DNA from 3 places in the Janthinobacterium sp. SUN137 genome. Region 3 is predicted to be linked to each of the others. Evidence: predicted binding sites of a transcription regulator. Region 3 holds the regulator's gene; each other region holds the start of a gene.
The links. Region 3 encodes sigma-54, which starts transcription at its own class of promoters, with help from an activator protein. Its sites were predicted from a motif close to TGGCANGNAANCTGCTTT; they were not measured.
Positions count from the first base shown of each region.

Region 1: the regulator sigma-54 is predicted to act here: its motif matches at 6,351-6,368, upstream of O3298_RS08655 (urease accessory protein UreD).
Region 2: the regulator sigma-54 is predicted to act here: its motif matches at 3,442-3,459, upstream of pedF (cytochrome c-550 PedF).

Region 1 is NZ_JAPWHZ010000002.1:131,295-141,460, forward strand. It holds gene O3298_RS08640 (PAS domain-containing hybrid sensor histidine kinase/response regulator) at 1-1,701, shown strand, start outside; gene O3298_RS08645 (HAMP domain-containing sensor histidine kinase) at 1,698-3,863, shown strand; gene O3298_RS08650 (EAL domain-containing protein) at 4,039-6,261, shown strand; gene O3298_RS08655 (urease accessory protein UreD) at 6,398-7,264, shown strand; gene O3298_RS08660 (urease subunit gamma) at 7,290-7,592, shown strand; gene O3298_RS08665 (urease subunit beta) at 7,687-8,016, shown strand; gene ureC (urease subunit alpha) at 8,018-9,718, shown strand; gene ureE (urease accessory protein UreE) at 9,732-10,166, shown strand, end outside.
Region 2 is NZ_JAPWHZ010000008.1:2,743-12,908, forward strand. It holds gene O3298_RS28845 (RNA-binding protein) at 1-832, shown strand, start outside; gene O3298_RS28850 (RtcB family protein) at 1,104-2,339, shown strand; gene rtcA (RNA 3'-terminal phosphate cyclase) at 2,345-3,364, shown strand; gene pedF (cytochrome c-550 PedF) at 3,495-3,980, shown strand; gene O3298_RS28865 (ABC transporter substrate-binding protein) at 4,006-4,839, shown strand; gene O3298_RS28870 (TonB-dependent receptor) at 4,899-7,037, opposite strand; gene O3298_RS28875 (beta-propeller fold lactonase family protein) at 7,242-8,198, shown strand; gene adh (aldehyde dehydrogenase) at 8,543-10,063, shown strand; gene O3298_RS28885 (DUF779 domain-containing protein) at 10,119-10,166, shown strand, end outside.
Region 3 is NZ_JAPWHZ010000004.1:590,961-601,126, reverse strand. It holds gene ilvA (threonine ammonia-lyase, biosynthetic) at 1-1,453, shown strand, start outside; gene queF (NADPH-dependent 7-cyano-7-deazaguanine reductase QueF) at 1,536-2,378, shown strand; gene O3298_RS23160 (PTS sugar transporter subunit IIA) at 2,712-3,194, shown strand; gene hprK (HPr(Ser) kinase/phosphatase) at 3,231-4,166, shown strand; gene rapZ (RNase adapter RapZ) at 4,388-5,251, shown strand; gene O3298_RS23145 (enoyl-CoA hydratase/isomerase family protein) at 5,252-6,337, opposite strand; gene hpf (ribosome hibernation-promoting factor, HPF/YfiA family) at 6,466-6,828, opposite strand; gene O3298_RS23135 (RNA polymerase factor sigma-54) at 6,898-8,376, opposite strand; gene lptB (LPS export ABC transporter ATP-binding protein) at 8,381-9,136, opposite strand; gene lptA (lipopolysaccharide transport periplasmic protein LptA) at 9,136-9,717, opposite strand; gene lptC (LPS export ABC transporter periplasmic protein LptC) at 9,743-10,166, opposite strand, start outside.

The DNA.
Region 1 (10,166 bases), on a different contig from region 3:
GGCGAGCAGCCCGATGGCCTGCCGCTGGGACTGATGATGGAAGAGCATCTGCGCCGCGCCATGCTGGGGGAACCCATCCTGGTCGAGCGCAATGTGCGGCGCGCCGACGGCAGCATCTTTCCCTGCGAAGTGCGGCTGGTGCGCTTGCCGATGGAAGGGCGGCGCCTGGTGCGCAGCGGCATCGTCGACATTTCCGAGCGCAAGCACAGCGAGCAGGAACTGCTCGGCTACCGCGACCACCTAGAAGAGCTGGTGCAGCAACGCACGGCGGCCCTGTCGGTGGCCGTCACCGAGGCCGAATCGGCGAACCGCGCGAAAAGCGTCTTCCTGGCCAACATGAGCCACGAATTGCGCACGCCCTTGAATTCCGTGATCGGCTTTTCGCAGATGATGGCCGATTCGAGCAGCATGTTCGAGGAAGAAAAGCATAACCTGGCCATCATCAACCGCGCCGGCCATCATTTGTTGACCTTGATCAACGATATTCTGGAATTGTCGAAAATCGAGGCGGGCCGCATGCAGCTGCAAGCGGGGCCCGTGGACTTGAACGGCTTGCTCGACGAGGTGCTCGAGATGGTGCGCATGCGCTCCGGCGACCAGGGCATCGCGCTGCGGCTGGAGCGTTCCGGCGTGCCGCCGCTGGTGCGCCTCGACGGCGCCAAGCTGCGCCAGGTGCTGCTCAATTTGCTGTCGAATGCGCTCAAGTTCATCGAGCAGGGCAGCGTGACCCTGTCGCTGGCCTGCCAGGCAGACAAGGATGGGCAAGTGGCGCTGGCGTTTGCCGTGCGCGATACGGGCAGCGGCATCGCGCAAGAGGACCTGGAACGCATCTTCGAACCGTTCGTGCAGGCCGACAGCGCCGTGGCGCAGGCCGGCACGGGACTGGGGCTGACCATTTCACGCGAATTCGTGCGCCTGATGGGCGGCGAGCTGCGCGTCGAGTCGACCTTGGGGGCCGGCTCCGTGTTCCACTTCGACTTGCGCGCCCCCTGCGTGCAGTGCCCTGCCGCCGCGCCGCTGGCGCCGGGCCGCGTGGCGCGCCTGCCGGCGGGCCAGCGCGGGCGCACGGTGCTGCTGGTCGACGATGACGACAACTGCCGCAAGCTGCTGGCCGGCTTGCTGGCGCCGCTGGGCTTCCAGCTGCAGGAGGCGGCGGGCGGCGTGCAGGCGCAAGCCATGCTGGCGGCGCAGCGCTACGACATCGTGCTCAGCGACTGGCGCATGCCGGACATGGACGGCCTGGCGCTGACGCGCTGGCTGCGCGCACAGCCGGCGCTGGTGCAGCCGCGCCTGGTGATCATGACCGCCTCCGCCTTCGAGGAAGAAAAGCAGGAGGCGCTGGCCGCCGGCGCCGACGGCTTCCTGCGCAAGCCGATCGAACAGGAACACCTGTTCGCCATGCTGGAGCAGCAACTGGGCGTGCGCTTCCAGCGCACCGCCGCCGCGCCGCCGCGCGTGCCGGCGGCCGCCTTCGACCTGCAGCAGGCGCTGGGCCAGCTGGGCGCGGCCGAACGGCAGGCGCTGCTCGAATCCGTTCGGGCCCTCGATTTGCGGCGCAGCGCCATCGTGCTGGCCGGCGTGGCGACCAGCCTGCCGCAGCTGGCCGCGCACATCGCCGCCATGCTGGAACAGCATCAGTACCAGCCGCTGTGCGCCTTGCTGGCGCAGCTGGCCAGCGAACCGCAGGGCGAAGACGCATGACGGTTCACGCATCCAAGGGCGCGCGCCTGGGCGGCGTCTCCATCGTGCTGGCCGTCAGCGTGGCGCTGACCTTTGTCGTCACCGCGCTGCTGCTGGTGTTTGCCGTGCTGTTTTACCAGTCCGAACGCGAGCAGCGCTGGCAGCAGCTGCACCGCAGCCTGGCCCTGAGCGCGGACCAGCTGGCCGTGGCCATCGAACTGCCCTTGTGGAATCTCGATGAAAAGCAGATGCAGGCCATCATGCGCAGCACGCTGGGCAAGCGCGATCTGGTGGCCAGCTCCCTGACGCCGGGCATCGGCAAGGAAGCGCTGGTGCTGCGCCGCACCGCGGCCGGCGCCATCGGCAGTTTTTCCTCGCTGTCCGCGGAACCCGGCTGGCTGGTGCAGCGGCGCCCCGTGACGATGGGCGGGCAAGTCATCGGCAATGTGGCCGTGTATGCGACGCCGGCCCTGCTGCACGCGCAGCTGCGGCAACGCGCGCTGGGCATCGGTGCCATGATCGTGGCGCTCGACGTGATCCTGGTGGCCAGCATCTGGCTGCTCATGTGGTGTCTGATGCTCAAGCCCTTGAAGGCGATCGGCCAGTATGCGGCCGGCGTCCAGGCAGGGCAGAGCGAAGCGGCCGGCACGCCGCCGAAAGCGTGGTTCCTGGGCGAGCTGCGCACGCTGTACCGTTCCATCCGCGACATGGTGGCGCTGCTCGACAGCCGCTACCGCGCCTTGCAGCGCAGCGAGGAGCGCGTGCAGATGGCCACCGGCGCGGCCAGCATCGGCATCTGGGACTGGAATGTCATCAACGATGCCTTGCAGTGGGACGAGCAGATGTATGCGCAGTTCAAGGCCGATGCGGACAGCACCATGGCGCCGGCGGCGATCTGGCGCGCGGCGCTGATGCCGGACGACGTGCCGGCCGCCAAGGAGGCCCTGCGCGCCGCGCTGGGCGCCGGCCAGGCCTTCACGCACGAGTACCGCATCCTGTGGCCCGATGGCGCCATCCGCTACATCAAGGCCGATGCCGTGATCTTCCGCGACGGGCAGGGGCGGCCCATGCGCCTGGTGGGTTCGAACTACGACATCACGGCGCACCGCGAGGCCGAACTGGAACTGCTGCGCCACCGCCATCACCTGGAAGAACTGGTGGCCGAGCGCACGAGCGCCCTGTCGGTGGCCGTCAGCCAGGCGCAGGCGGCGAACCGCGCCAAGAGCACCTTCCTGGCGAACATGAGCCACGAACTGCGCACGCCCTTGAATTCCGTGATCGGCTTTTCGCGCCTGATGGCCGCCTCGCCGAACATGCAGGACGATGAAAAGCGCAACCTGGCCATCATCCACCGCTCCGGCAATCACTTATTGACGTTGATCAATGAAATCCTCGAACTGTCGAAGGGCGAGGCGGGGCGCCTGCACGCGCAGACGGTCGTGGTGGCGCTGGCGCCCCTGCTGCAGGAAGTGATGGACATGCTGGGCATGCGCGCCGAGCAGCAGGGGCTGGCCTTGCGCCTCGATTGCGCCGACGTGCCGGCGGCCGTGCTGCTCGACGCGACGCGTTTGCGCCAGGTGCTGCTGAACCTGATGTCGAACGCCGTCAAGTTTGCCGGCGGCGGCGAGGTCGCCTTGCGCGTGCGCGGCGAGCGGCGCGATGACGCCACGTGGCGCCTGTCGTTCGCCGTCAGCGACACGGGCATCGGCATCGCCCCGGAAGACCAGCAGCGCATCTTCGAGCCCTTCGTGCAGGCCGACAGCGCGGGACCGAAGGATGGCACGGGCCTGGGCTTGGCCATCTCGCGCGAATTCGTGCAATTGATGAAAGGCGAACTGACGGTGGAATCCATGCCGGGGCAGGGCGCCACCTTCCGTTTCAGCATACCCGCGCAGGCGGCCGAGGCACCCGTGGCGGCGCCCGTGCCGCTGCCCGTGGCGCCGGCGCCCGAGGCGCCGCCGGCATTGCGGGCGCAAGACTTGCTGCTGCTGGCCGGGGAAGAGCGCGCCGCCTTGCTGGTGGCGCTGCGCGAATTGAACCTGGCCAGGGTGGCACTGTTGCTGGGCGCCTTGCCGCCGGCGGCCGCGCCCGTGCTGGCGCCGCTGCAGGCGATGCTTGACCAGCATCAATACCGTCAGCTGTGCGACTTGCTGGAGAATGAGGGCGCGCTGGCGCACGCTTGAAAAGTGTGGGCTGACAACATCGGATTCGCTGAAAAGACGGACTAAGTGCCGCCGATGGATGGTGCTAAATTGCAATAAAGATTATGATGATAGTACGTAGTTCATCGCAAAGAAATGTCTTGTCCAGCGCGGCAACGGATCGCCGCGCCTCATCCAAAGCTGAGAGAACTGCTACATGCACCGCGATTTTTCGGAAGTGAATTCGAAGGGCGAAGTACTGATCGTTGAAGATACGCCGGCTTCGCTGAAGCTGTTGAGCGATTTGCTGGGCGGCGCCGGCTATGCGGTGCGCCAGGCGCCGAACGGCGAACTGGCCCTGTGGACGGCCCAGGCGCGCCCGCCCGAGCTGATCCTGCTCGACGTGCGCATGCCCGGCCTCGACGGCTTTGAAGTGTGCCGCCGCCTGAAGGAGATACCGTCCCTGCGCCAGGTGCCGGTGATCTTCCTGTCGGCCCAGTACGACACGGACGACAAGGTGCGCGGCTTCGCGCTGGGTGCCGTCGATTTCATCGCCAAACCCTTCCAGGCCGAGGAAATCCTGGCCCGCACGGACGCCCACGTGCGCCTGGCGCGGGCGCAGCTGCAGCTGGCGCAGGAGCGCGCCAACCTGGAACGGCGCGTGGCCGAACGCACGGCCGAACTGGAGCAGGTGGCCAGCACCTTGGCGCGCGAAGTGCAGATCCGCCGCGCCAATGAAGAATTGCTGCGCCTGTCGGGCCAGGTCTTCGAAGCGACGCAGGACGCCATCCTGATCACCGATCCGGCCGGCGTTATCGTCACGGCCAATCCCGCCTTTACGCGCATCACCGGCTACGCGGCGCAGGAAGTGGTGGGCACGGACATTTTGCGCCTGCACGCCGAATACACGGGCGAGGCGGTGCTGCTGGCCCTGCGCCAGGGCTTGCGCAGCAGCGGCTGCTGGTCGGGCGAGGTGCAGACGCGGCGCAGGAGCGGCGACACCTATCCCTGCCTGCTCAGCGTCTCCACCGTGCACGGGCCCGACGGCGCCGTCGTCAACTACATCGGCGTCTTCCTCGACATCAGCGAGCGCAAGGCCGAGCAGCATCTGATCGATTTCCTCTCCTACCACGACGCGTTGACGGGCTTGCCGAACCGCGTTCTGCTGCGCGAGCGCTTCGAACAGGCGCGCGCGAACGCTCTGCGCGACGGCCAGCAGGTGGTGCTGATGTGCCTGGACCTGGACCGCTTCAAGAACATCAACGATTCGCACGGCCAGGCCGTGGGCGACAAGGCGCTGCAAGTGGTGGCGCGTTTCCTGTCCGGCTGCGTGCGCGAAGGCGACACGGTGGTGCGCCAGGGCGGCGACGAATTCCAGATCCTGCTGCAGGACGATGCCCTGCTGGGGCGCACGCTTGCGCTGGCGCAAACTATCCTGGCCGGCTTGCGCGAGGAACTCAGCGTCGATGGCGAGCGCCTGGCGCTGACGACCAGCATCGGCATCGCCATGTGTCCGGCCGACGGCGACAGCCTCGACGACGTGCTGCGCCACGCCGACACGGCCCTCGTGCGCGCCAAGGAAATGGGGCGCGACCATTACGCCTTCTTCACGGAGCGCATGGGCAGCGACATCCGCGCCCGCCTGGCGATGCAGCAGCAGCTGCGCGGCGCCATCGGCCGCGATGAATTCGAAGTGCACTACCAGCCGCAGATGTGCTTGCGCACGGGCGCCTTGCTGGGTGCGGAAGCCTTGCTGCGCTGGGATAACCCGGTGCTGGGCAAGGTGCCGCCCGGCCTGTTCATCGCGCTGGCCGAGGAATATGGCTCGATCACGGCCATCGGCGAATGGGTGCTCGAAAGCGTCTGCGCGCAAATCCGCGCCTGGCACGACGCGGGCCTGGGCAGCATCAAGGTGGCCGTCAACCTGTCCGGCAAGCAGTTCGCGCAAGACCGCACGGTGCCGTTCGTCGAGGCGGCCTTGCGCAAATACGCCATCGCGCCCGCCTGCCTGGGCATCGAAATCACGGAAAGCACGGTGATGGGCGACCCGGACAAGGCGGTGGCGGCCCTCACGCGCCTGAAGGATATCGGCGTGGGCATTTCGCTCGACGACTTCGGCACCGGCTATTCCAGCCTCGGCTACCTGAAACGCTTCCCCATCGACGTGCTGAAGATCGACAAATCGTTCGTCGACGACGTCACCACCAGCAGCAGCGATGCGGCCATCGCCCGTTCCGTCATTTCGCTGGCGCATAACCTGGACATGCGCGTCATCGCCGAAGGCGTGGAAACGCGCGAGCAGGTGGATTTTTTGACGGAACACGGCTGCGACGAAATGCAGGGCTATTATTTCAGCCGCCCCCTGGCCGCGGAAGCCTTCACGGCGCTGCTGCGCGAACGGCGTGTGCTGACGGTGGCGTCGGCAGCCGTGTCGGCATAAGCACACCCCGCGCCTGCACGATAACTGCACTGATATGGTGCGGGCGCCGCAATGCGGTGCATGATTCTCACGTTTCTTCCCTCTGACGCTGGCATGCATCCTGCTTTGTAGATCGTTATTTACACGATTGCAGTGCATGCCAGATAGCCCACATTTCGCAACGCCTTCTGCCGCCAGCGCGCACAGCGCCTGGCAGGCGCATTTGCGCCTGGGCTTTGCGCTGCACGATGGCGTCAGCCGTCTCGTCGAGCGCACGCACAGCGGCCCCCTGCGCGTGCAAAAGCCCCTGTATCCGGAAGGCGATGCCGTCTGCCACGCCATCATCATCCATCCGCCCGGCGGCGTGGTGGGCGGCGACCAGCTGGCCGTCGACGCCACGGTGGGCGAGGGCGCGCACGCCTTGCTCACGTCGCCGGGCGCCGCCAAGTGGTACCGCGCGAACGGCCATGTCTCGGGCCAGCACCTCGTGCTGCGCGCCGGCAGCGGCGCCGCCATCGAGTGGCTGCCGCAGGAAAGCATCTTCTTTGACCAGGCTTGCGTGCGCCTGCGCCACGAGGTGGAACTGGCGCCGGACGCCCGCTACATCGGCTGCGACATCGTCTGCCTGGGCCGCAGCGCCTCGGGCGAAATGTTCAACACGGGCAGCATCAGCCAGCAGGTGCAGATACGCCGCGGCGGCAAGCTGCTGTGGTGGGAGCAGGGCGTGCTGGCCGCCGGCGGCGCCCTGATGGTCAGCCCGCTGGGACTGGGGGGCCACACGGTGTGCGCCACCCTGATCGCCGTCGGCATGCCCGTTGCTCCCGCCGTGCTGGCGGCCGTGCGCGAGATCGCCGTGCCGGCCGGCGCCGCGTTTGGCGCCACGCACATGAAAGCGCTGGTGGTGGTGCGCCTGCTGTGCGGCGACAGCGAGGCGGCGCGCCGCATCATGCTGGCCGCCTGGCAGCTGCTGCGTCCCGCCATGCTGGGACGCGACGCCGTCGTGCCCCGCATCTGGAATACTTAATCAGGAAAGAAACGCAAGGAAAACCATGGACCTGACTCCCCGCGAAAAAGACAAGCTGCTCATTTTTACGGCCGCGCTGCTGGCCGAACGGCGCCTGGCGCGCGGCTTGAAGCTCAATTATCCGGAAGCGGTGGCCCTGATCAGTGCCGCCATCATGGAAGGCGCGCGCGACGGCAAGTCGGTGGCGCAGCTGATGTCGGACGGTACGAAGATTCTGTCGCGCGCCGACGTCATGGACGGCATCGCCGAGATGATCCCCGATATCCAGGTGGAAGCGACCTTCCCCGATGGCAGCAAGCTGGTGACCGTGCACCACCCGATACCGTAGTTTTGATTGCATGGCAGGGCGCCATCCGCGCCGTGCCTGTGTGGCGCCGGCGATCCGCCGGCCAGCGTAGAGCGCTTTGACGAAGGAAAATATCATGACCCCAGGCGAATACAAATTGGAAGAAGGCGAAATCAGCCTGAATGCGGGCCGCGCCACGGCTACCGTGGTGGTGGCCAACCGGGGTGACCGGCCGATCCAGGTGGGCTCGCATTTCCACTTTTTCGAAGTCAACCCGGCGCTGGCCTTCGAGCGCTGGCGCGCCTATGGCATGCGCCTCAATATCACGGCCGGCACGGCCGTGCGCTTCGAACCGGGCCAGCAGCGCACGGTGGAACTGGTGGCGCTGGCGGGCGAACGCAAGGTCTACGGCTTCAATGGCGCAGTGATGGGTGAACTGCAAGACACTCCACCGGGAAAGGATTGAGATGGCCAGCATTCCCCGCAGCGCGTATGCCGAAATGTTCGGCCCCACCAAGGGCGACCGCATCCGCCTGGCCGACACGGAACTGTTCATCGAGATCGAGCATGACTACGCGATCTACGGCGAAGAGGTGAAATTCGGCGGCGGCAAGGTGATCCGCGACGGCATGGGCCAGTCGCAGCGCTGCGCGGCCGAGGTGATGGACACCGTCATCACGAATGCCGTCATCCTCGACCACTGGGGCATCGTGAAGGCGGATATCGGCTTGAAAAACGGCCTGATCTTCGGCATCGGCAAGGCGGGCAATCCCGACATCCAGCCCGGCGTCACGCTCCCCATCGGCGGTGCGACGGAAATCATCGCCGGCGAAGGCATGATCGTCACGGCCGGCGGCGTCGACACGCACATCCACTTCATCTGCCCGCAGCAGATCGAGGAAGCGCTGATGAGCGGCGTGACCACCATGCTGGGCGGCGGCACGGGGCCGGCCGTGGGCACGGCCGCCACCACCTGCACGCCGGGGCCGTGGCATCTGCACGCCATGCTGGCCGCCGCCGACGCCTTCCCGATGAACCTGGGCTTCATGGGAAAAGGGAACGTCAGCTTGCCGCTGCCCCTGGAAGAGCAGGTGCGCGCGGGCGCCATCGGCTTGAAACTGCACGAAGACTGGGGCAGCACGCCGGCCGCCATCGACAATTGCCTGTCCGTGGCCGACCGCATGGATATCCAGGTGGCGCTGCACAGCGATACCCTCAACGAGGGCGGCTTCCTGGAACACACCTTGGCGGCCTTCAAGGACCGCACCATCCACACGTTTCACACGGAAGGGGCGGGCGGCGGCCATGCGCCCGACATCATCGCCGCCGTCGGGCAAGCCAACGTGCTGCCCTCGTCGACCAACCCCACGCGCCCGTTCACCGTCAACACGCTCGACGAGCACCTGGACATGCTGATGGTGTGCCACCACCTGGACCCGGCCATCGCCGAAGACGTGGCGTTCGCCGAGTCGCGCATCCGCCGCGAAACCATCGCCGCCGAAGACATCCTGCACGATATCGGCGCCATCTCGATGATGTCGTCCGACTCGCAAGCCATGGGGCGGGTCGGCGAAGTGATCATGCGCACCTGGCAGACGGCGCACAAGATGAAGGTGCAGCGGGGCGCGCTGGCGCCCGACACGGCGCGCAGCGACAATTTCCGCGCCAAGCGCTATATCGCCAAGTACACGATCAACCCGGCCATCACGCATGGCATTTCGCACGTGGTGGGCTCGATCGAGGCGGGCAAGATCGCCGACATCGTGCTGTGGAAGCCGGCCTTCTTCGGCGTCAAGCCATCGATGATCTTAAAAGGCGGCATGATCGCGGCCGCGCAGATGGGCGACCCGAACGCCTCGATTCCCACGCCCCAGCCCGTGCACTACCGCATGATGTTCGGCGCCTTCGGCGGCGGCCTGAAAAAGTCGTTTACGTTTGTCTCGCAGGCGGCCTACGAGCTCGATATCGGCCACCAGCTCAAACTGAATAAATCCGTCATCGCCGTGAAGAACATGCGCGGCTTGCGCAAGCACGACATGGTCCACAACAGCGCCACGCCGCACATGGAAGTGGACCCGGAAACCTATGCCGTGCGCGCCGACGGCCAGCTGCTCGTGTGCGAGGCGGCCGCTGTGCTGCCCATGGCGCAGCGCTATTTTCTATTTTAGGCGGGAGACAAGCATGCTCACTTTGCATACCAAACTGACGGCAGACGATCATCGCGCCGCCGTTGCCCAACTGGTGCTGCCCTACGACCAGCGTGAAAAATGCCGGCTGCGCGCCGTGCTGTCGAATGGCGAGGATGTCGCCGTGTTCACCGTGCGCGGCACGGTGCTGCGCGACGGCGAACGCATGACGGGGCCGGATGGCCAGGTGGTGCAGATCGTCGCCGCGCGCGAACCGACCTATCTGGTGCAGTGCGCGGATGCGCATACCCTGCTGCGCTGCGCCTTCCACCTGGGGAACCGCCACACGCAGGCGCAGGTGGGCGACGGCTTTTTGCGCATCCGCAAGGACGTGGTGCTCAAGGAGATGCTGGAAGGCTTGCAAGCGACTGTGACGGAAGAAAGCGCGCCGTTCGAGCCCGAGGCGGGCGCGTATGGCGGCGGCCATGGC
Region 2 (10,166 bases), on a different contig from region 3:
GATGGTGCGCATGAATCTGAATACCTTTGGCCGCCACGGCGTGTATGCGATAGCCGGCATGCCGGAGCTGATCGCCGCCAAGCTGCGCGATCCCGAGGCGATTGGCCGGGCACGGGTGTTTCCGTACCAGCTGATGTCGGCTTGCATGGCGGCCGGCGAGAGCGTGCCGGCCATCGTGCGCGAAGCGCTGGAACAGGCGCTGGAAATATCGCTGCTGAACGTGCCGCAGATCGCTGGCAAGGTGGTGGTGTGCCCCGACGTTTCCGGTTCGATGTCCTCGCCCGTCAGCGGTTTTCGCGGCAGCGCCACGTCCAGCGTGCGCTGCATCGATGTGGCGGCGCTGGTGGCGGCGGCCATGCTGCGCAAGAATCCGGATGCCATGGTGCTGCCGTTCGAGCACAGCGTGGTGCAGTGCGGACTCGGCGCGGATGATAGCGTGATGAGCAACGCGGCCAGGCTGGCAGCCATCGGTGGCGGCGGTACCAATTGCAGCGCGCCGCTGCTGCGCATGAACAGCAAGAAGGAGCTGGCCGACCTGGTGATTTATGTGTCCGATAACGAATCGTGGATCGACGCCAAACGCAGCGGCGCCACGGCGACGATGGGACAGTGGGATGTCTTCAAACAGCGCAATCCGCAAGCAAAGCTGGTATGCATCGATATTGCGCCGCATGCCACCACGCAGGCGATGGAGCGCGAGGATATTCTGAATATCGGCGGTTTTTCCGACGACGTCTTCAAGATCATCGCCGCCTTTGCCGCCGGCCGGCTGGATCCCGCCCACTGGGTGGGAGAAATCGCCGCCATCGATATCGCAGCACCAGGTTGTTGAAGCAAAGCGCATGAATGCGGACAGGACTACATAACAGGCGTCCTGTCCACGCTTGTCATGCGCCGTAGTACCCCGAATGCCGACAGGATTACATCGATCAGCCGCGTCAGACCGGCCTGGCAGGCGCAGTGCGTCTGCCAGAAATCCTGTCCCCCCTTGTCGGGTTGTCGTACTGATGAATGCCGGTGGAACTACATCCTGGGCCGATGCGTCGGCAACTGTTTCACCAACCCTGGTCATCACCCCCTATACAATAGAAGAAGAGATAGCGATGAAAAACGAAGAATACGAAGTCCTGCATACCGAAGGCAGCCGTCCAGTGAAAATGTGGACGCGTGGCGTGCCTGTCGAAGAAGCGGCTAAAAAACAATTGCGCAACACGGCGACCCTGCCGTTCATTTACAAGCATATCGCCGTCATGCCCGACGTCCACCTGGGTAAGGGGTCGACCATCGGCAGCGTGATTCCCACCCTGGGCGCCGTGATTCCGGCGGCCGTGGGCGTGGATATCGGCTGCGGCATGATGGCGGCGAAAACCACGCTGACGGCGAACGATCTGCCCGATAACCTGGGACCGCTGCGCAGCGCCATCGAACGCGCCATTCCGCACGGGATGTCGCCGAAGACGCGCGGCCACCGCGGTCGCGACGAAGGTTCCTGGCATACGCCGCCCTCGGTGGTCGATGCCGCGTGGCTGCAATTGAAGGATGAATTCGATGCGATCTGCCTGAAAACGCCAAAGCTGAAAAATACGAACAATTACCGCCACCTGGGAACCTTGGGTAGCGGCAACCACTTCGTCGAAGTGTGCCTCGACGAGCAGGGTTCCGTATGGTTCATGCTGCATTCCGGTTCGCGCGGCGTGGGCAATGCCATCGGCACCCATTTCATCGAACTGGCCAAGCAGGATATGCGCACCCACTTCATCAACCTGCCCGACCAGGATTTGGCTTACCTGGCCGAGGGAACGCAGCATTACGATGATTACGTGGAAGCGGTGGGCTGGGCCCAGCGTTTCGCCCGCAACAACCGCGAAGTGATGATGCAGAACCTGATCGCCGCCGTGCGCACGGTCATCCATAAACCGTTCCAGACGCACGTGGAGGCCGTCAACTGCCACCATAACTATGTGCAGAAGGAGCACCACTTCGGCAAGGATGTATTGATCACGCGCAAAGGTGCTGTGTCGGCCCGTGCGGGCGAACTGGGGATCATTCCCGGCTCCATGGGCGCGAAGAGTTTTATCGTGCGCGGCAAGGGCAATGCGGAGAGTTTCCATAGCTGCAGCCACGGTGCGGGACGCACGATGAGCCGCACGGAAGCGAAGCGGCGCTTCAACCTGGATGACCAGATCCGCGCCACCGAAGGCGTGGAATGCCGCAAGGATGAAAACGTCATTGATGAAATCCCGATGGCTTACAAGGATATCGATGCGGTGATGCTGGCGCAGCGCGAGCTGGTCGATGTCGTGCATATCTTGAAGCAGGTCGTCTGCGTCAAAGGATAAGAGAGATGATAGAAATAGATGGAGCGCAAGGCGAAGGCGGCGGACAGATTTTGCGTTCGGCGCTGAGCCTGTCGATGATCACGGGGCAACCGTTTCGCCTGATTAACATTCGCGCGGGGCGGGAAAAGCCCGGCTTGCTGCGCCAGCATCTGCTGGCCGTGCAGGCGGCAACCGCCATTTGCGGGGCGCGCACGACGCCGGTGGCGCTGCGCGCGTCGAGCCTGGAATTCGTTCCCGGCCCCCTGCGCGGCGGCGATTACCGCTTTGCCATCGGCAGCGCCGGCAGCTGCACCCTGGTGCTGCAAACCTTGCTGCCGGCCCTGCTGCATGCGGATGGGCCATCCACCGTGCGCGTCACTGGCGGCACGCACAATGCCATGGCACCGCCCGTGCATTTTTTGCAGCGCGCGTATGGCCGCATCCTGCAGCAGATGGGCGCCGAGGTGGAGATCGCGCTGCAACGCTACGGCTTTCATCCTGCGGGCGGCGGCGAGGTGACGGCCACCGTGCAACCGTGCCGGCGCTTGCAGCCGATTCAACTGCTGCAGCGCGGCGAACGGAAGGCGGGGTATGCGGAAAGCGTGGTGGCGGGCGTGCATGTGCAGGTGGCGCAGCGCGAGCTCGAGCGTGTCGCCAGCGGCATGGGCTGGAGCGGCAAGCAACTGCGCCTCGTCGGCTTGCCGGCGGAGCAGGGGCCGGGCAACGTCCTGCTGCTGACCCTGGAGCATGAGCATGTCACGGAAGTGTTTACTTCGTTCGGCGAAAAGTCCTTGCTGGCCGAGTCCGTGGCCAAGCGCCTGTTGAACGAGGTGCGCGCCTATCTCAAGACGGACGCGGCCGTCGGCGAGCATCTGGCCGACCAGCTCTTGCTGCCCATGGCGCTGGCGGGCGGCGGTACCTTCAGCTGCAACAAGGTGTCGCAGCATGCGCTGACGAATGCGGAGGTGATTGCCCGATTTTTGCCCGTGCGTATCACTTTCGAGCAGCAGGCGCGCGGCAGCATCTGCACGGTGGCCGCCGCCTGAGGCGCGTGGTGACACAACCACGTGTTGCAGCTGTTCCAAATTGATACATGGCCGGCCGGATGTGGGGCATATGTGCATGGCATGGCATTTGCTCTTCTTTGGTATTGACTAAAAAACCAAGGAGACCAGCATGACCTATTCCATTCGTACCCTGCTCGGCGTGGCGGCGGCCGGCGCCGTTGCCCTCACTTCCCTGCTGACCTTGCCGCATGCCTATGCGCACGGCAATGTCACGCCGCAAGGCGTCGACACCACGGGCTTGCCCAAGGTGGGCGACAAATGGCTCGAGCAAAACCCGTATCGGGGCAACAAACTGGCCTTGACAGTGGGCACCTCGGCCTACAACCAGAATTGCGCCCGCTGCCACGGCATCGAAGCCATCTCGGGCGGCATCGCGCCGGACTTGCGCCAGCTGGACCGCGATTGTTTCGGTATCAAGAATGAGACAAAGAAACAGGCGTGCTACAAGGAAACGGACAATTACTACCTGACCACTATCCGCCACGGTAAAGTGCGCAATGGGGCCGTGTACATGCCGCCGTTCGAAGGCGTGTTCAACCAGGAAGCCATGTGGGCCATCAAGACCTATCTGGAAACGCGCCGCGAATCGAATTAAGTCGAACTGATCACGAAGGAGTCCCATGCGTTCATTTCAATTCCGGGGCGCGCGCGCGATGATCTTGCTCGCTTGCCTGGCGCTGTGCGCCGCCGCGCCGGCGCGCGCCGACTGGCAAAAGGTGCAGCAGTCGGGCAGCCTGAAAGTGGCTGTGTACAACGAATTCGCGCCGTTTTCCGACAAGGGTACGGGCATCGATATCGATATTGCCGAAGCGCTGGCGAAAAAGCTGGGGCTGAAACTGAGCTTGTTGCCATTTCCCGCCGGCGAAAACCTCAACGACGATTTGCGCAATATGGTGTGGAAGGGACATTACCTCGGTTACGGCCCCGCCGATGTGATGTTGCATGTGCCGGTCGACAAGAAGTTGATGGCGGACAACGACAAGGTCGAGATCTTCGCGCCATACTATGTGGAAACCGTGCGCCTGGCGCGCAGTGCGCAAGCCGTGCCGCAATTCGATGGCGTCGCCTCGCTGGCCGGCAAGCGCATCGGCGTGGAAAAGGTGTCGATCGCGGCCATGCTGATGCTGGGCGAAGACAATGGCAAGTACCGCGACGACGTACGCATCTTCGATACGGCCGCCGAAGCCTTGCAGCAATTGCAGGCGGGCAAGCTCGACGCCGTGCTGGCCAACCGTTCGGAAATCGAATCGGTGCTGAAAAGCGATCCCGCTTTCCCCATGAGCGAAGTGGCGTTTGCTCGCCTGCCGCGTGCGGGCTGGGCCGTGGGCCTGGCCGTCAGCCGCCAGCAGCTCGACGTGGGCAAGTTGCTGCAGGCAGCCATGAATGAGATGGCTGCCAGCGGCGAATTGAAAGCCATCTTCGAGAAATATGGCGTGAAGGAAGCACGGCCGTAGCAGGCCATGTTGAATGACAATAAAGCCCGCGCATCGGAAGAGGCGCGGGCTTTTTAGTTTTAGAAACTATATTGGGCGCTAACGCCCAGCAACCAATTACGTCCCGGCGCCGCTTCATAGTAGCGCTTGTTGCTATCGCCAACGATGACGGAACCCACGTAGGTCTTGTCGAAAAGATTGTTCAGGCGGGCAAACTCCTTGAAGCGCCAATTGCCCACGTTTTGCCTGGCGTTGACGCGCGCATTGAATACCGTGTAGCCGGGCGCCGGTTTTTCGATGTTGCTGTCTTCCGCGTAGACCTGGTTGCTGGCCACGCTTTCCAGCGCTGCGCCAAAACGGTCGAACGTATCTTTCCAGGCCAGTTCAGCGAACAGGTTAGCGCTGGGTACACCCGGCAAGCGGCTGCCTTCGCGCACGCCGCCAAATGCCTGGTCATACACGGCATGCAGGCTGGTGAGCGCCACTTTGGTCGTGAAGCCATATGGCAGGTTCGAATCCAGCGACACTTCCATGCCCTGGCGCAAGGTTTTACCCCCATTGCGATAGCTGGTGCGCCCGCCGCTGGACTTGTCGACCACCAGTTCGTCGTTGGTCTTGATCTGGAACAAGGCCGCATTCACGTGCGTGTTGTTGGCGATCCTGGCCTTGACACCCGCTTCCAGGTTGGTGCTGGTGGCTGGCTTCAAGTTGAAATTGAAGACGCCGCCCGTGCCCGAGTAAAACAGTTCGTTCAGGGTGGGCGCTTCGAAACCGCGCGCGGCGCTGGCGTAGACGTTGACGTTCGGCGTCAGTTTATACAGCAGGCCCAGCACGGGCGTCGTGTGGCTGAACTCCAGGCTGCCGCTATCGTTGCCGTTGCTGAGGAAATGGTCGTCGACAGCCACTTTCATCTTGCTGTAGCGCGCACCTGCGCTGAGTAGCCACGGGCCGCCTTGCCATTCCGCCTGGATATACGGATCGAGGCTGGAGACGACATTCTGCTCGTCGCGGCGCAGCTTGCCTTTTACGCCAAAGCTATTGCCAATGAAATTTTCATAGCCGGTGCGGTCGTCGCTGGAGCGGCCATAGTCGATGCCGATAGTCGTGCTCAGCTTGCCTCCGGCCAGCTGGTTCACGTGCAGCCAGTTGGTGTCGATGCCATAGAATTGGCGCTGGAAATCGACCACGCCGCCCGAATGGCTAGGCGGCGCCTGGAATCCCTTGGTAAACGCCTGGTACTGGATCACGTCGCGGTTGCCGCCATACACCATCACGTGCAGACGGTCATCGCCGAACGACTGTTCATAAGTGGCGCCGATCTGCTGGTGGTCGATGCTCTTGCGCGTGTTGTAGCGCTCGGCCAGGGTGCGTTTCGGGTTTTGCGTGTCCGTCGTGTCGATTTCGCCGGCGCGCGGGTTGGCGGCAAACGTGGGCCAGGTGACGCCCAGCGGATCTTGCGTGTTGCCCTGGTGCAGGCTGTTGGCGACGATGGTCAGCTTGCTGTCCGCGGTGGGCTTTACGGTGATCTTGCCGAACGCCTGTTCGCGCGTGGCGGCGCTGTGGTCGCGGAAGCCGTCCGTGCGGAAGCGCGAGCCGTCGAGCACGTAGCCGATGCCGCCTGCCTGGCCCTGCGCCGTCAAGTCCACCTTGCTGGTGCCGTAGCTGCCGCCCGTCACATTCAGCTCGACGGAAGGGGGATTTTGTCCATCCTTGGAAAACAGCTGGATCACGCCGCCCGAATGGTTGCCGTAGATGGCAGAAAACGGTCCGCGCAGCACTTCGATGCGCTCGGCCGTATCGAGATTGAAGGTGGCGGCCTGGCCCTGGCCGTCGGGCATGCTGGCGGGAATGCCATCGCTGATCAGCTTGACGCCGCGCACGCCGAAGGCCGAGCGGGCGCCGAAGCCGCGCGACGAGATTTGCAAGTCTTGTGCGTAGTTCTGGCGGTTTTGCACGACCATGCCCGGCACGGCGGCCAGCGCTTCCGACGCGTTGACGCGGATTTGGCCATCCTGGATGCGCGCGCTGTCGACCACGTCGATCGAGGCCGGCACTTCCTGGCTGGGGTGGGCGATGCGGCTGCCGCTGACGACCACCGTATCCATGAATTGCCCATTGGCCGGGTCAGCTGCCTCGGCGGCAAAGACGTGAGGGGCGAGGGTGGCGCTGCCGGCGACAAACAGGCTGGCGATGGTGTTCAGGCGGAAACGATGCTGCATGCGGATTCTCCAATGTGAATAAAAGCCTGCTTGATCGCGTGCGCGGTACAGGTCTGCGTAGGTGTATCAAGCAATATGCCTGCCATGTCTCCATTGGTGGGCTGAAATTATACGCGTGTCAGTGGCACGGCGTTTGCATACGGTAATTGTCAGAGGCGCCGCTACCGCGCGCTTTTCCCTCGTTTTGCCATTGAAAAGGTGATTATGCCCAACTTCTTCTCGCGCTTGCGCCAGGTGTGCTGGCTGCTGCCGGCGCTCGCCAGCACCGCTGTCCAGGCCGCTCCCTTTGCCTATGTTCCCAACGAAAAGTCGGGCACCTTGAGCGTGATCGACACGGCGACCGACCAGGTGGTGCGCCAGATCGCCGCAGGCAAGCGTCCGCGCGGCATCGCCGCCGACCCCACAGGGCGGCAATTGTTTGTCACGGATGCCGCCAGCAGCGCTTTGCTGCTGATCGACAACGCTGGCGGCGCGCCCGTGCGCACGGTGGCGCTGGGCAAGTCGCCCGAAGGCGTCAGCGCCTCGCAAGACGGTAGTCACGTGGCCGTGGCCGTCGAGGAAAACAACAGTGTGGCCTTGCTCGATGGCCAGACAGGTACCTTGCTCGCCGATATCAAGGTGCAGGGACGCAATCCGGAACACGCCGTCTTCAGCCCGGATGGGCGCTGGCTGCTGGTCAGCGCGGAAGAGGCGGAGCAAGTCGATGTCATTGATGTGGCGCAACGCCGCCAGGTGGCGTCCATCGCCGTGGGGCTGCGTCCGCGCGGCATCGGTTTCAGCCCGGACTCGGGCCGCGCCTACGTGGCGTGCGAACTGGTCAATGCCGTCTACGTGATCGACATGGCCGCGCGCAAGGCGATTGCCACCATTCCAGCGGGCAAGAATGCGAATGGCATCGCCGTCCATCCCGGCGGCAAGCAAGTGTATGTCTCGAACGGCATCGACGGTACGGTGATGGTGATCGACACGGCCAGCAATCAGGTGACGGCTACGATTGGCGTCGGCAAGCGCCCGTGGAACATGGCCATCACGCCGGACGGCGCCAAGCTGTACGTGGCCAATGGCCGCTCGAACAGCGTGTCCGTCATCGACACGGCCAGCGCGCGCAAGGTGGCCGATATTGCCGTGGGTGAATTGCCATGGGGCGTGGTGATTCGTTGATTCCTTCATGGCACAGGCGCAGGTGTTCCAGTCTGGTACACCTGTTCCATTGTGCAGCGGCGGCGTGGCGGCAAAGCAGGGCTGGCCCGGATTGGAACAGGATGCTGCCACCTTGTTCAAAACGCAAACAGAGCCACGCCCCCACCCAAGTCCGGGGCATGCGCTGAAAAGCGGGCCGGGATTGACGCCACGCCCTTGTAACGGGGGCAAAACCGGCTAAGTTTGTAGTGGGACGGCGAGCTGGCACGGCATTTGCGGAAGACTCCGTGTACTCACCCCATCTGTACCAGGACGTTTGATTTTAATTAAGTAATTCCATTCTAATTAACCCGATAGAGGACGACATGAATCTCGCAGACATCAGCAAACTGGGCGTAGCCAATCCCTTCAAACAACGCTATGACAATTACATCGGCGGCAAATTCGTTGCACCAGTAAAAGGTGAATACTTTCCTAACATCACCCCGATCACGGGCTTGCCATTTTGCGAAATCGCCCGTTCCACGACGGAAGACGTCGAGCTGGCGCTGGACGCCGCGCACGCCGCCAAGGAGGCATGGGGCAAGACGTCGCCTGCCGAGCGCGCCAATATCCTGAACCGCATCGCCGACCGCATCGAACAGAACCTGAGCCTGATCGCCACGGCGGAAACCATCGACAACGGCAAGCCGATCCGCGAAACGATGAATGCCGACATTCCGCTGGCCATCGACCATTTCCGTTACTTCGCCGGTTGCATCCGCGCCCAGGAAGGTTCCGTCGCGCAAATCGATGCGGAAACCTATGCCTACCACTACCACGAGCCGCTGGGCGTCGTGGGCCAGATCATCCCGTGGAATTTCCCTATCCTGATGGCCGTGTGGAAACTGGCGCCAGCCTTGGCGGCCGGCAATTGTGTCGTCTTGAAACCGGCCGAGCAGACCCCGGCTTCCATCATGGTGTTGATCGAGCTGATCGGCGACTTGCTGCCGCCGGGCGTGCTGAACATCATCAATGGTTTCGGCCTGGAAGCGGGCAAGCCGCTGGCGTCGAGCAAGCGCATCGCCAAGATCGCCTTTACGGGTGAAACGGGCACGGGCCGTTTGATCATGGGCTATGCGGCGCAAAACCTGATTCCCGTCACCCTGGAACTGGGCGGCAAGTCGCCGAACATCTTCTTTGAAGACGTGATGGATGCCGATGATGATTATTTCGACAAGTGCCTGGAAGGTTTTGCGATGTTTGCGCTGAATCAAGGCGAAGTGTGCACCTGCCCATCGCGCGTGCTGATCCAGGAATCGATCTACGAAAAATTCATCGAACGTGCCCTCAAACGCGTGGCCGCCATCAAGCAGGGCAATCCGCTCGACTCCGCCACCATGATCGGCGCCCAGGCGTCGCAGGAGCAGCTGGAAAAAATCCTGTCCTACCTCGACATCGGCCGCCAGGAAGGCGCGGAAGTGCTGGCCGGCGGCGAGCGCAACACGCAGGCGGGCGACCTGGAAGGCGGCTATTACGTGCGTCCGACCGTGTTCAAGGGCAATAACAAGATGCGCATCTTCCAGGAAGAGATCTTCGGACCCGTCGTGTCCGTGACCACCTTCAAGGATGAGGCCGACGCGCTGGCGATTGCCAACGATACCTTGTACGGCCTGGGCGCCGGACTGTGGACGCGCGACGGTTCCCGTGCCTTCCGCATGGGACGTGCCATCCAGGCGGGCCGCGTGTGGACCAATTGCTACCACCTGTATCCGGCCCACGCCGCGTTCGGCGGCTACAAGCAATCGGGTATCGGCCGCGAAAACCACAAGATGATGCTCGACCATTATCAGCAAACGAAGAACTTGCTGGTGAGCTATAGCCCGAAAGCGCTGGGCTTCTTCTAAACCGGCAACAGGCGCCGCGCTTGCAGTCCAGGCGCGGCGCGCAGAAAGGGATGCCATGAGTGCAGCAATTGCCCGGGTGGTCGCGACCGATGCGGCGCTGGAA
Region 3 (10,166 bases):
CCTGTCGCAGCGCCTGAACAACCAGATTTACTTCAAGCGCGAAGACATGCAAAGCGTGTTCAGTTTCAAGATTCGTGGCGCCTACAACAAGATGTCCAAGCTGAGCGAAGCGGACCGTAAACGGGGCGTGATTTGCGCCTCGGCCGGCAACCACGCCCAGGGCGTGGCCCTGTCGGCCGCGCGCATGGGTTGCCGCGCCGTCATCGTCATGCCGACCACCACGCCGCTGGTGAAGGTCGAGGCGGTCAAGGGACGCGGCGGCGTGCACGTGGAAGTGGTGCTGCACGGCGAGTCGTACACGGATGCCTACAACCATGCGCTGACCCTGGAAAAGGAACAGAAGCTGACCTTCGTGCACCCGTTCGACGATCCGGACGTGATCGCCGGCCAGGGCACGATCGGCATGGAAATCCTGCGCCAGCACGCCGGCCCCATCCACGCCATCTTCGCGCCCATCGGCGGCGGCGGCTTGATCGCCGGCATTGCCGCCTACGTGAAACAGATCCGTCCCGACATCAAGATCATCGGCGTGCAAAGCGTCGATTCGAACGCCATGGCCCGTTCGCTGAAAGCGGGCGAGCGCGTGACCCTGAACGACGTGGGCCTGTTTGCCGACGGCACGGCCGTGCGCCTGGCCGGCGAGGAAACCTTCCGCCTGGTGCAGGCGTATGTCGATGAAATCATCACCGTCGACACGGACGCCATCTGCGCCGCCATCAAGGACGTGTTTACGGATACGCGCAGCATCCTGGAGCCGTCCGGCGCGCTGGCCATCGCCGGTGCCAAGGCCTATGTGGAACGGGCCAGCCTGACCAAGCACCCCGTCAACAATGAAACCCTGGTCACCATCGCCAGCGGCGCGAACATGAATTTCGACCGTTTGCGCTTTGTCGCGGAACGGGCCGAACTGGGCGAATTCCGCGAAGCCGTGTTTGCCGTCACCATGCGCGAACAGCGGGGCAGTTTCAAGCGTTTCTGCTCGCTCATCGGCGCGCGCAACGTGACGGAATTTAACTACCGCATCAGCGATGAAAAGGCCGCGCACGTGTTCGTCGGCATTCAAATTGCCGACCGACATGAATCAAGCGTGCTGGCGAAGACCTTCGAGGAACACGAATTCAAGACCCTGGACCTGACCCACGACGAGCTGGCCAAGTCGCACATCCGCCACCTGGTGGGCGGCAAGAGCCGGCTGGCGCAGGACGAGCTGCTGTACCGCTTCGAGTTCCCGGAGCGCCCGGGCGCCCTGATGCGCTTCCTCGACAGCATGGCGCCGAACTGGAATATTTCCCTATGTCACTACCGCAGCCAGGGCGGCGACGTCGGGCGCATCCTGATCGGCCTGCAAGTGCCGCCCGATGAAATGGGAGAATTCGCCCGCTTCCTCGATACCCTGGGATACCGTTACTGGGATGAAAGCAGCAATCCCGTCTATAAGCTGTTCCTGGGGTAAGCATCACCTCCCGGCGGCGGCTACTCGCCGTCGGGAGAATTAGGCTACCATGCGTGCTTGACTGAATTCACGCCACACGACCATGACCACCACCAACGACCTCGCCGAACAATCCCCGCTGGGCAAAAGCTCCGCCTACCGCACCGATTACGCGCCGGAACTGCTGTTTCCCATTCCCCGCCAGGGCAAGCGCGACGAGCTGGAATTGCGCGGCACATTACCGTTCTTCGGCCTCGATATCTGGAATGCGTATGAACTGTCGTGGCTGAACCAGCGCGGCAAGCCGCAGGTGGCGATTGCCAAGGTCAGCGCGCCGGCCGATTCGCCGAACATCATCGAATCGAAGTCGTTCAAGCTCTATTTAAACTCGTTCAACCAGACCAGGCTGGACAGCCCGGATGCGTTGCTGGCCCTGCTCAAGCAGGATTTATCGAACGGTTTCGGCGCGCCCGTGCAAGTGGAACTGACCTTGCAGGACGATTTCGGCAAGCTGAAAATGGGCGAATTCGACGGCGTGCTGCTCGACCGCCTGGACCTGGAAATCACGCAATACACGCCCTCGCCGCTGCTCCTGAAGGCGGCGCTCGATGAAGCGCCGGTGGAAGAAAAACTCGTCTCGCATTTGCTCAAATCGAATTGCCTGGTGACGGGCCAGCCCGACTGGGGCAGCGTGCAGATCGAGTACGCGGGACCGCAGATCGACCAGGAAAGCCTGTTGCGCTACCTGATCGGTTTCCGCGAACACAACGAATTCCACGAGCAATGCGTGGAGCGCATCTTTGTCGATATCTTGCGTCAGTGCAAGCCGCAAAAACTGTCCGTGTATGCGCGCTACACGCGCCGCGGCGGCCTCGACATCAATCCCTGGCGCAGCAACTTCAGCACCGGGGCGATGCCGGGCAATCTGCGCAATGCGCGCCAGTAACGCCAAACAACACCCCGCAACCATGCCAACAGGAATGTTGGCTGTGTTTTAAAACAACGTTGCAGTAGTGCCGCAGAGCATGTCAAAGACGCTGAAAAATCGGAAAATCGGCATTCGGCGGCGGAAAAACCGGCGCACCGCGTGTTTTTAATCAAGAAATAGCCGATACACGCCGATGTTATTTTTTTGCTAAAATGATGACCACGTGGGCTGTAGCGCCCACTGCGCCCGCAGCGGGCGTATACTGTTGAGAATTGGCGTTACAGGCCGCCGAAACAGGCCTATAATTCGGCTCGCAAGCCCTCTGCGCATTGCACCATTTCATTGAGTGTCATGACTAATCTTAGCAAAATATTATCCCTCGAGAACGTCCTGCTGGACCTGGAAGTCTCCAGTAAAAAGCGCGCCTTCGAGCAAGCCGGCCTGATCTTCGAAAACAATTACGGCATCGCCCGCTCTACCGTCTCGGACAATCTGTTTGCCCGCGAACGCCTGGGCTCGACCGGACTGGGTCATGGCGTGGCCGTGCCGCATGGCAGAGTCAAGGGCAGCAAAACCTTGAAAGCGCCGCTGGGCGCCTTCGTGCGCCTGGCCGAGCCGATTCCATTCGAATCGCCCGATGGCAAGCCCGTCAATCTGCTGTTTTTCCTGCTGATTCCAGATCATGTCACCCAGCAACATCTGGAAATTCTGTCGGAAATCGCCGAAATGTTTTCCGACGACGCCTTCCGCACGGCATTGGCCACGGATCCGGAACCGAAATCCGTGCATTCGCGCATCGTCAATTGGCAACCCAGTCTGCAAGCGGCAGGTTAAACTTCAGGTATTCCTCCACTCCTGAAGAAGACTGCCATGTTGCAAACGCCGCTGACGATACAACGCCTGTACGACGATAATCGTGAAAGTCTGCAACTGGGCTGGTTCGCCGGCTTCCCCGGCGGCGAGCGCCTGATCTCGGGCGACGTCTCGTCGGCCGCCGACCAGGTGGGCCACTTGAACCTGATCCATCCGGGCCGCATCCAGGTCTTCGGCCACCAGGAAATCAATTATTACCAGCGCCTGAAGGTCAACACGCGCACCCACGTGATCGGCGAACTGATCGCCGGCGGCCCGCCCGCGCTGATCATCGCCCAAGGGCTGGAAACGCCGCCCGACATCCTCGCCATCTGCGACGAACAAAACATTCCCCTGTTCTCCACCCCGCTGCCGGCCGCGCAAGTGATCGACTTCCTGCGCGTCTACCTGTCGAAAAAACTGGCGCAGCGCATCATCATGCATGGCGTGTTCATGGACGTGCTGGGCGTGGGCGTGCTGATCACGGGGGACTCGGGCCTGGGCAAGAGCGAGCTGGGGCTGGAGCTGATCTCGCGCAGCCACGGCCTGGTGGCCGACGACGCCGTCGAATTCTCGCGCATCGCGCCCAATATGATCGAAGGCCGCTGCCCGCCCCTGCTGCAAAACCTGCTGGAAGTGCGGGGACTGGGCTTGCTCGATATCAAGGCCATCTTTGGCGAAACGGCCGTGCGCCGCAAGATGCGTCTGAAACTGATCGTGCACCTCGTGCGCCGCAACGCGCTGGAAGAAGAAGTCGAACGCCTGCCTTTCCTGTTCCCCACGGAAGACGTGCTGGGCTTGCCCGTACGCAAGGTCGTCATCCCCGTCGCCGCCGGCCGCAACATCGCCGTGCTGCTGGAAGCGGCCGTACGCAATACGATTTTGCAACTGCGCGGCATCGATACCTTGCAGGAGTTCATGGAACGGCAGAGATTAGCAATGAGTGGTGACTAGTCTGCAATGGAGTTCGCCCTTGCAAGGGCGAACTCCATTGCGCAGGCACGCAGCAGTGCTGCGTGAATTCCCTGCTACACCAGAGATTGGCAATCAGCGGGGATTAATCTGCAAGAAGCACGCCCTCTTTTGTTTAACCAATACTACAGTCGAAATTGCAATAATTTGTAAAGATAGTTGCCTTGGGAGCGGAGCGCCGGTCTTTATTGTATGATCGGGCTATGCATATCGTCCTTATCACCGGAATATCCGGCTCCGGTAAATCCGTCGCGCTCAATGTGCTGGAAGATACCGGTTACTATTGTGTCGACAACCTGCCACCGGCCTTGCTGCCCAGCCTGGTGCAGACCCTGCTCGACGAAGGTACACCGCAACTGGCCGTCGCCGTCGATGCGCGCAGCGCCGAGTCGCTGACCAGCCTGCCGCACAATGTGGCCCTGCTGCGCGACCAGGGGCACGACGTCAAGGTCATGTTCCTGACAGCCACCACGCATTCGCTGGTGGCCCGCTTCTCGGAAACGCGGCGCAGCCATCCGCTGTCGCACGAATTGCGTCCGAACCAGAATCCGGCCAGCCGCCGCACCCTGATCGAGTGCATTTCGGAAGAGCGCGAACGCCTGTCGACCATCGAACAGCTGGGCCATGTGATCGACACGTCGGAACTGAGCGCCAACAAGCTGCGTGCCTGGATCAAGGATATCGTCGCCTCCGAACGCGCGCCGCTGACCCTGTTCTTCGAATCGTTCGCCTTCAAGCTGGGCGTGCCGCTGGACGCCGATTTCGTCTTCGACGTGCGGGCCTTGCCGAATCCCTATTACGACCTGGCCTTGCGCCCCCTCGACGGCCGCGACGCGCCCGTGATCGCCTTCCTCGACGCGCAGCCGAGCGCGCTGGAACTGCTGGCCGATATCCGTGCCTTCATCGAAAAATGGTTGCCGTCATTCAAGTCCGACAACCGCAGCTACCTGACGGTAGCCCTCGGCTGCACGGGCGGCCAGCACCGCTCCGTGTACATGGCGGAGCGGCTGGCACAATATTTCGGCCCCAACGAGCGCGTGGTACTGCGCCACCGCGAGCGCAGCTAATTAATCGAGGTGGCGCAGCGGATGCGCCGCAGCCGGCCAGACGGGGGCAAAGAAGCGCGCCACCATGGCTGTATCGACTTCGTCCAGGCTGGCGGGGTTCCAGCGGGGCGCATTGTCCTTGTCGACCACCAGCGCGCGCACGCCCTCGAGCACTTCGCCATGTTCGAAATTGTGGCGCACGACTGTGCGCTCCAGGCGCAGGCAATCGGCCACGCCCAGGTGGGCGCCCCGCTGCAGCAATTCCAGGGTCACCGACATCATCAGGGGCGAACGCAGGCGCATGGCCGCCAGCGCCTTGGCGGCGAACGCGCTGTCATCCTGCGCCAGCGAAGCCATGATGGCCGCCACCGAACCCGCGCTGAAATGGCGGTCCAGCGCCGCGCGCGCCGTGGCCAGGGGAGAAACGCCTGCCTCGGCCTGGAATGGCGCCGCCAGCGCCTTGATGGCCACCGGCAAGGCCTCGCCCGGCGTCGATTCAAACAGGTCCAGCAGCGCCCCCATCTGCGCTTCAGGCAGGTAGACATCGGCCAGGCCCGTGTACAGGGCGTCGGCCGCGTTGATCGTCAAGCCCGTCAAGCCCAGGTACAGGCCCAGCTGGCCGGCCAGGCGGGACAGGAAATAACTGCCGCCCACGTCCGGAAACAGACCGATATTGACTTCCGGCATGGCCATGCGCGTGCGGCCCGTCACGATGCGCAAGCGGTTGCCTGGCCCGGCTTGCGCCACGCCCATGCCGCCGCCCATCACCACGCCATCCATCACAGCGATATACGGTTTCGGGTAGAAATGAATTAAATGATTTAAAGCATATTCTTCCGTAAAGAAATCTTCCAGCAAGGCGCTGCCGCCTTGCGGCGTGGCCAGACCCGCATCGTAAAAGAAACGGATGTCGCCACCGGCGCACAGGGCCTTGTCGCTGCTGGAGCGGATCACGACGGCGTCCACCTGCGGATCGTCGCGCCAGGCCAGCAGGGCCGCGCTCAGCGCGCGCACCATCTCCAGCGACAGGGAATTCAAGGCTTTCGGACGGTCGAGCACGATGTGCCCGGTGCGGTTGCCGATGGAAGTCTGGACGAAGTCGCTCATGGCAGGCTAGAAAGAAGTGAAAGTGCGAATATTCTAATGCCTGCGCGGGGAACATTGCGTTCCGCTGGGCGCAAAAAAGGGCGCAATGTGCGCCCTTAGTTGATCACAACTGCTGGAAGCGGGTGGCCTTAGACGGCGACGACGGCTTCCTCCTCGGAGTTGTCTGGCAGATGCTTGATCGCCTCTTTACCGTGCCCTTGCACTTTGGTTTTGTATTTCATCACTTGCCTATCGAGCTTGTCGATCAGGGTATCGATCGCGGCGTACAGGTCGTGCGCCAAGCTTTCCACATAGACAGTCTTGCCGCTCAAACGCAGGTTGACTTCAGCCTTTTGACGTTTTTCTTTCTCTTTGAGGTTATCCACGGTCAGAATCACGGCGATATCGATGACTTGATCGAAATGACGTTTCACGCGCTCCAGCTTCGTTTGTACGTATTCACGGATGGCTGGTGTCACTTCGAGATGATGTCCGCTGATGGTGAGATTCATACACACTCCTAAAGATGATCGGGTTCGTGCGGTCCATCCTATCCGGCCCGCAGAGGAACCGAAAAAAACTTACAAACACTTACGCAGGCTCACTGGCGGAATTTTTAATGCTTCCCGGTATTTGGCAACAGTACGTCGCGCAATCACCATGCCTTGTTCCCCCAGCATGTCCGCAATCTTACTGTCGGATAAAGGATTTTTAGGGTCTTCTGCTCCTGTCAGTTGCACGATCAATGCCCGTATCGCCGTCGATGACGCTTCGCCCCCCGCTTCGGTGGCGATGTGGCTACCAAAGAAATATTTCAACTCGAACATGCCGTGCGGGGTCAGCATGTACTTTTGAGTTGTTACCCGCGAGATAGTACTCTCGTGTAAACCCAGTGTATCAGCTATTTCACGGAGCACAAGGGGGCGCATGGCAACGGCCCCATGCGAGAAAAAGTTCTTTTGTCTTTCTACTATCGCCTGCGCCACGCGCAGGATCGTGTCGAAGCGCTGGCGCATATTCTTGATCAGCCACTTGGCTTCCTGCAACTGTGCACCCATGGCGCCCTCCCCCTTGCCCTGCTTGAGCAAGTTGGCGTACATGGCGTTGACGCGCAGGCGCGGCATGACGTCGTTGTTCAGGGTGACTTGCCAGCCATTGCGCGCGCGCTTGACGACGACGTCGGGCACCACGTAATCGGAGACGTCCGAGGCGAACACGGCGCCCGGATGCGGATTGCACTGGCGAATCACCGTCTGCGCTTCGCGCAAGTCTTCATCGTCGCAATCGAGGGCTTTTTTCAGCTTGTTGAAATCGCGCTGGGCAAACCAGGCCAGGTGCTTTTCCACGATCACGAGGGCCATGCGCCGCGTCACCATGGCGATGTGCGGCAAGCGCTTGATTTGCAGGGCCAGGCATTCGGACGCGTTGCGCGCGCCCACGCCCGGCGGATCGAAACTTTGCAGCAGCGACAAGGCCGTGCGCATCTCGTCGGCGTCGATTTCCAGCTCTTCCGGCAGGCGCGCCAGGATGTCGTCGAGCGACTCTTCCAGGTAGCCATTGTCGTCAAGCGCGTCGATGATCAGCTCGACCAGCGCGCGGTCGCGCAATTCGAGCACCGTCACACGCATCTGCTCCATCAGGTGTTCGCGCAGGGTGCAGTGATGGGCCTCCAATTGCGGACGCGAATCTTCGTCGTCGGGCGCCTTGCCCCGGCTTGCCTCGCTCCAGTCGCTGTCGCCGCCATCCGCGGCGGCCGGGCTGTCGCCCCCCTCGCCGTCAAACGCTTCCGCTTCGGCCGGCGCCGCAGGCGCCTCCTGGCCTGGCGGCTGAGGCGGCGCTTCGGTCGGCGCGGCCGTGGAACTCAAGGCCCCGTCGGACAGCAGGCGCAGCGAGCGGTCGAGCGGATCATCGAGGCGTTCGAGCAAGGGATTGTCTGTCAGCAATTGCTCGAGTTCCTGGTGCAATTCCAGGGTAGACAATTGCAACAGGCGTATCGATTGCTGCAACTGCGGCGTCAGTGCCAGGTGCTGCGAAGTGCGCAGCTGCAATGATTGTTTCATTGGCTTACATGCGGAAGTGTTCGCCCAGATAGACCCGGCGTACCGACTCGTTCGCGATGATGTCGTCGGGGCGTCCCGACGCCAGCACCGAGCCCTGGTTGATGATGTAGGCACGGTCGCAAATACCCAGCGTCTCGCGCACATTATGATCGGTAATCAGCACGCCGATATTGCGCTCCTTCAAGAAACGCACGATGCGCTGGATCTCGATCACGGCGATCGGATCGACGCCGGCGAACGGCTCGTCGAGCAGCACGAAACGGGGATCGGTGGCCAGCGCGCGGGCGATTTCCACGCGGCGGCGTTCGCCACCGGACAGGGACAGCGCCTGGTTCTCGCGCAGCTTTTCAATCTGCAAGTCGGCCAGCAATTTATCCAGCCGCTCCTCGATCTCGGCCTTCGTCAGCGGACGGCCTTCGACGGTCTGGATTTCCAGCACGGCGCGGATATTGTCTTCCACCGTCAGCTTGCGGAAGACGGACGCTTCCTGCGGCAGGTAGGACAGCCCCATCTGCGCACGGCGGTGGATCGGCAGGCTGGAGATATCCACGCCGCTGATATCGATACTGCCGCCATCGGAAGGCACCAGGCCGACGATCATGTAGAACGAGGTGGTCTTGCCGGCGCCGTTCGGGCCCAGCAAGCCCACCACTTCGCCGCATTCGACTTGCAGCGAGACATCATGCACGACTTGCCGCTTGCCATAGGTTTTTTGCAACCCGCGAACGATCAGGGTGCTGCCGCAACGTGTATTTTCCATTATTTCTTTCCTGGCGCGGGCGTGGCCGGCGCTTTCTCCGCTGCCGGCGCCTTGGTCTTCGGCTGGATCACCATGCGCACGCTGCCGCCATCGGCGGTGCTGGTGCCGCTGTTGGAATTTTCCATCGCAAATTCTTCCTTGCGGCTGTCATACGAGATGAAGGCGCCGTTGGCCACATCGGTGACTTTCGCCCCTTCCAGGCGCGTCAGCTTGGCTCTGGAAAACAGTTTCACCACTTCCGTCTTGTTGTCGTATTCCACGCGCTCCGCTTCGCCTTCGACCCACAGGTCGCCCGCGCCATCGCGCTTCTGGCGGAAGGTCGCGAGCTTGCCGGGATCGGCCCAGAAGGTGATGAACTGGTAGCCTTGCGGGTCTTCCGTGATCAGGGCCCGGCCCGCCTTCATGGTCAGGGTACCCTTGACCAGCACGACGTCACCCGTCAGGGTGCGCACCTGCTTGATGTCATCGACGTGGCCGCTGCGTGCCGTGATGACGGCTTCCTTCTCGGAATCGGCCTTCTCGGCATGCGCCACGCCCATGATGGCCAGCGAAAATACGGTCAACAGCAAGATGTTCTTCATAATATGGTTTCCTTGTTTCATTCTGTCATTTTGCCGCCGCGGCCGGGCGCGGTTTCGGCGGGAGGACCATGCGCAGCGCATTCTGCACTTCCACGACGCCGGTGGCGTTATTCGCCTTCATGCCGACGCCATTGATGCGCGAGGCGCCCGTCAGGATATCGACAGGCACATCCGTTTCCATTCTTTCCTCGTCCGGGAACACCGTCAGCGCTTCCGTCTTGACCGTCAGGTTCTGCGCCTTCGGACTGGCCACGCGGTCGATCACGACCTTGCGGTGCAGTTGCAGCCGGGTATTATCCTGGTCGATATGCGCCAGTTCCGCATTCATGTTCATCGGCGGCATGCCTGGCGTGAGCTTGCGCACGAAGGGCTGGTCGATATCGGACGAGTCGTCCAGCGGATAATGCGTGAGCTTGGTGCCCGACACGATATAGCTGGGTTTACCCGTC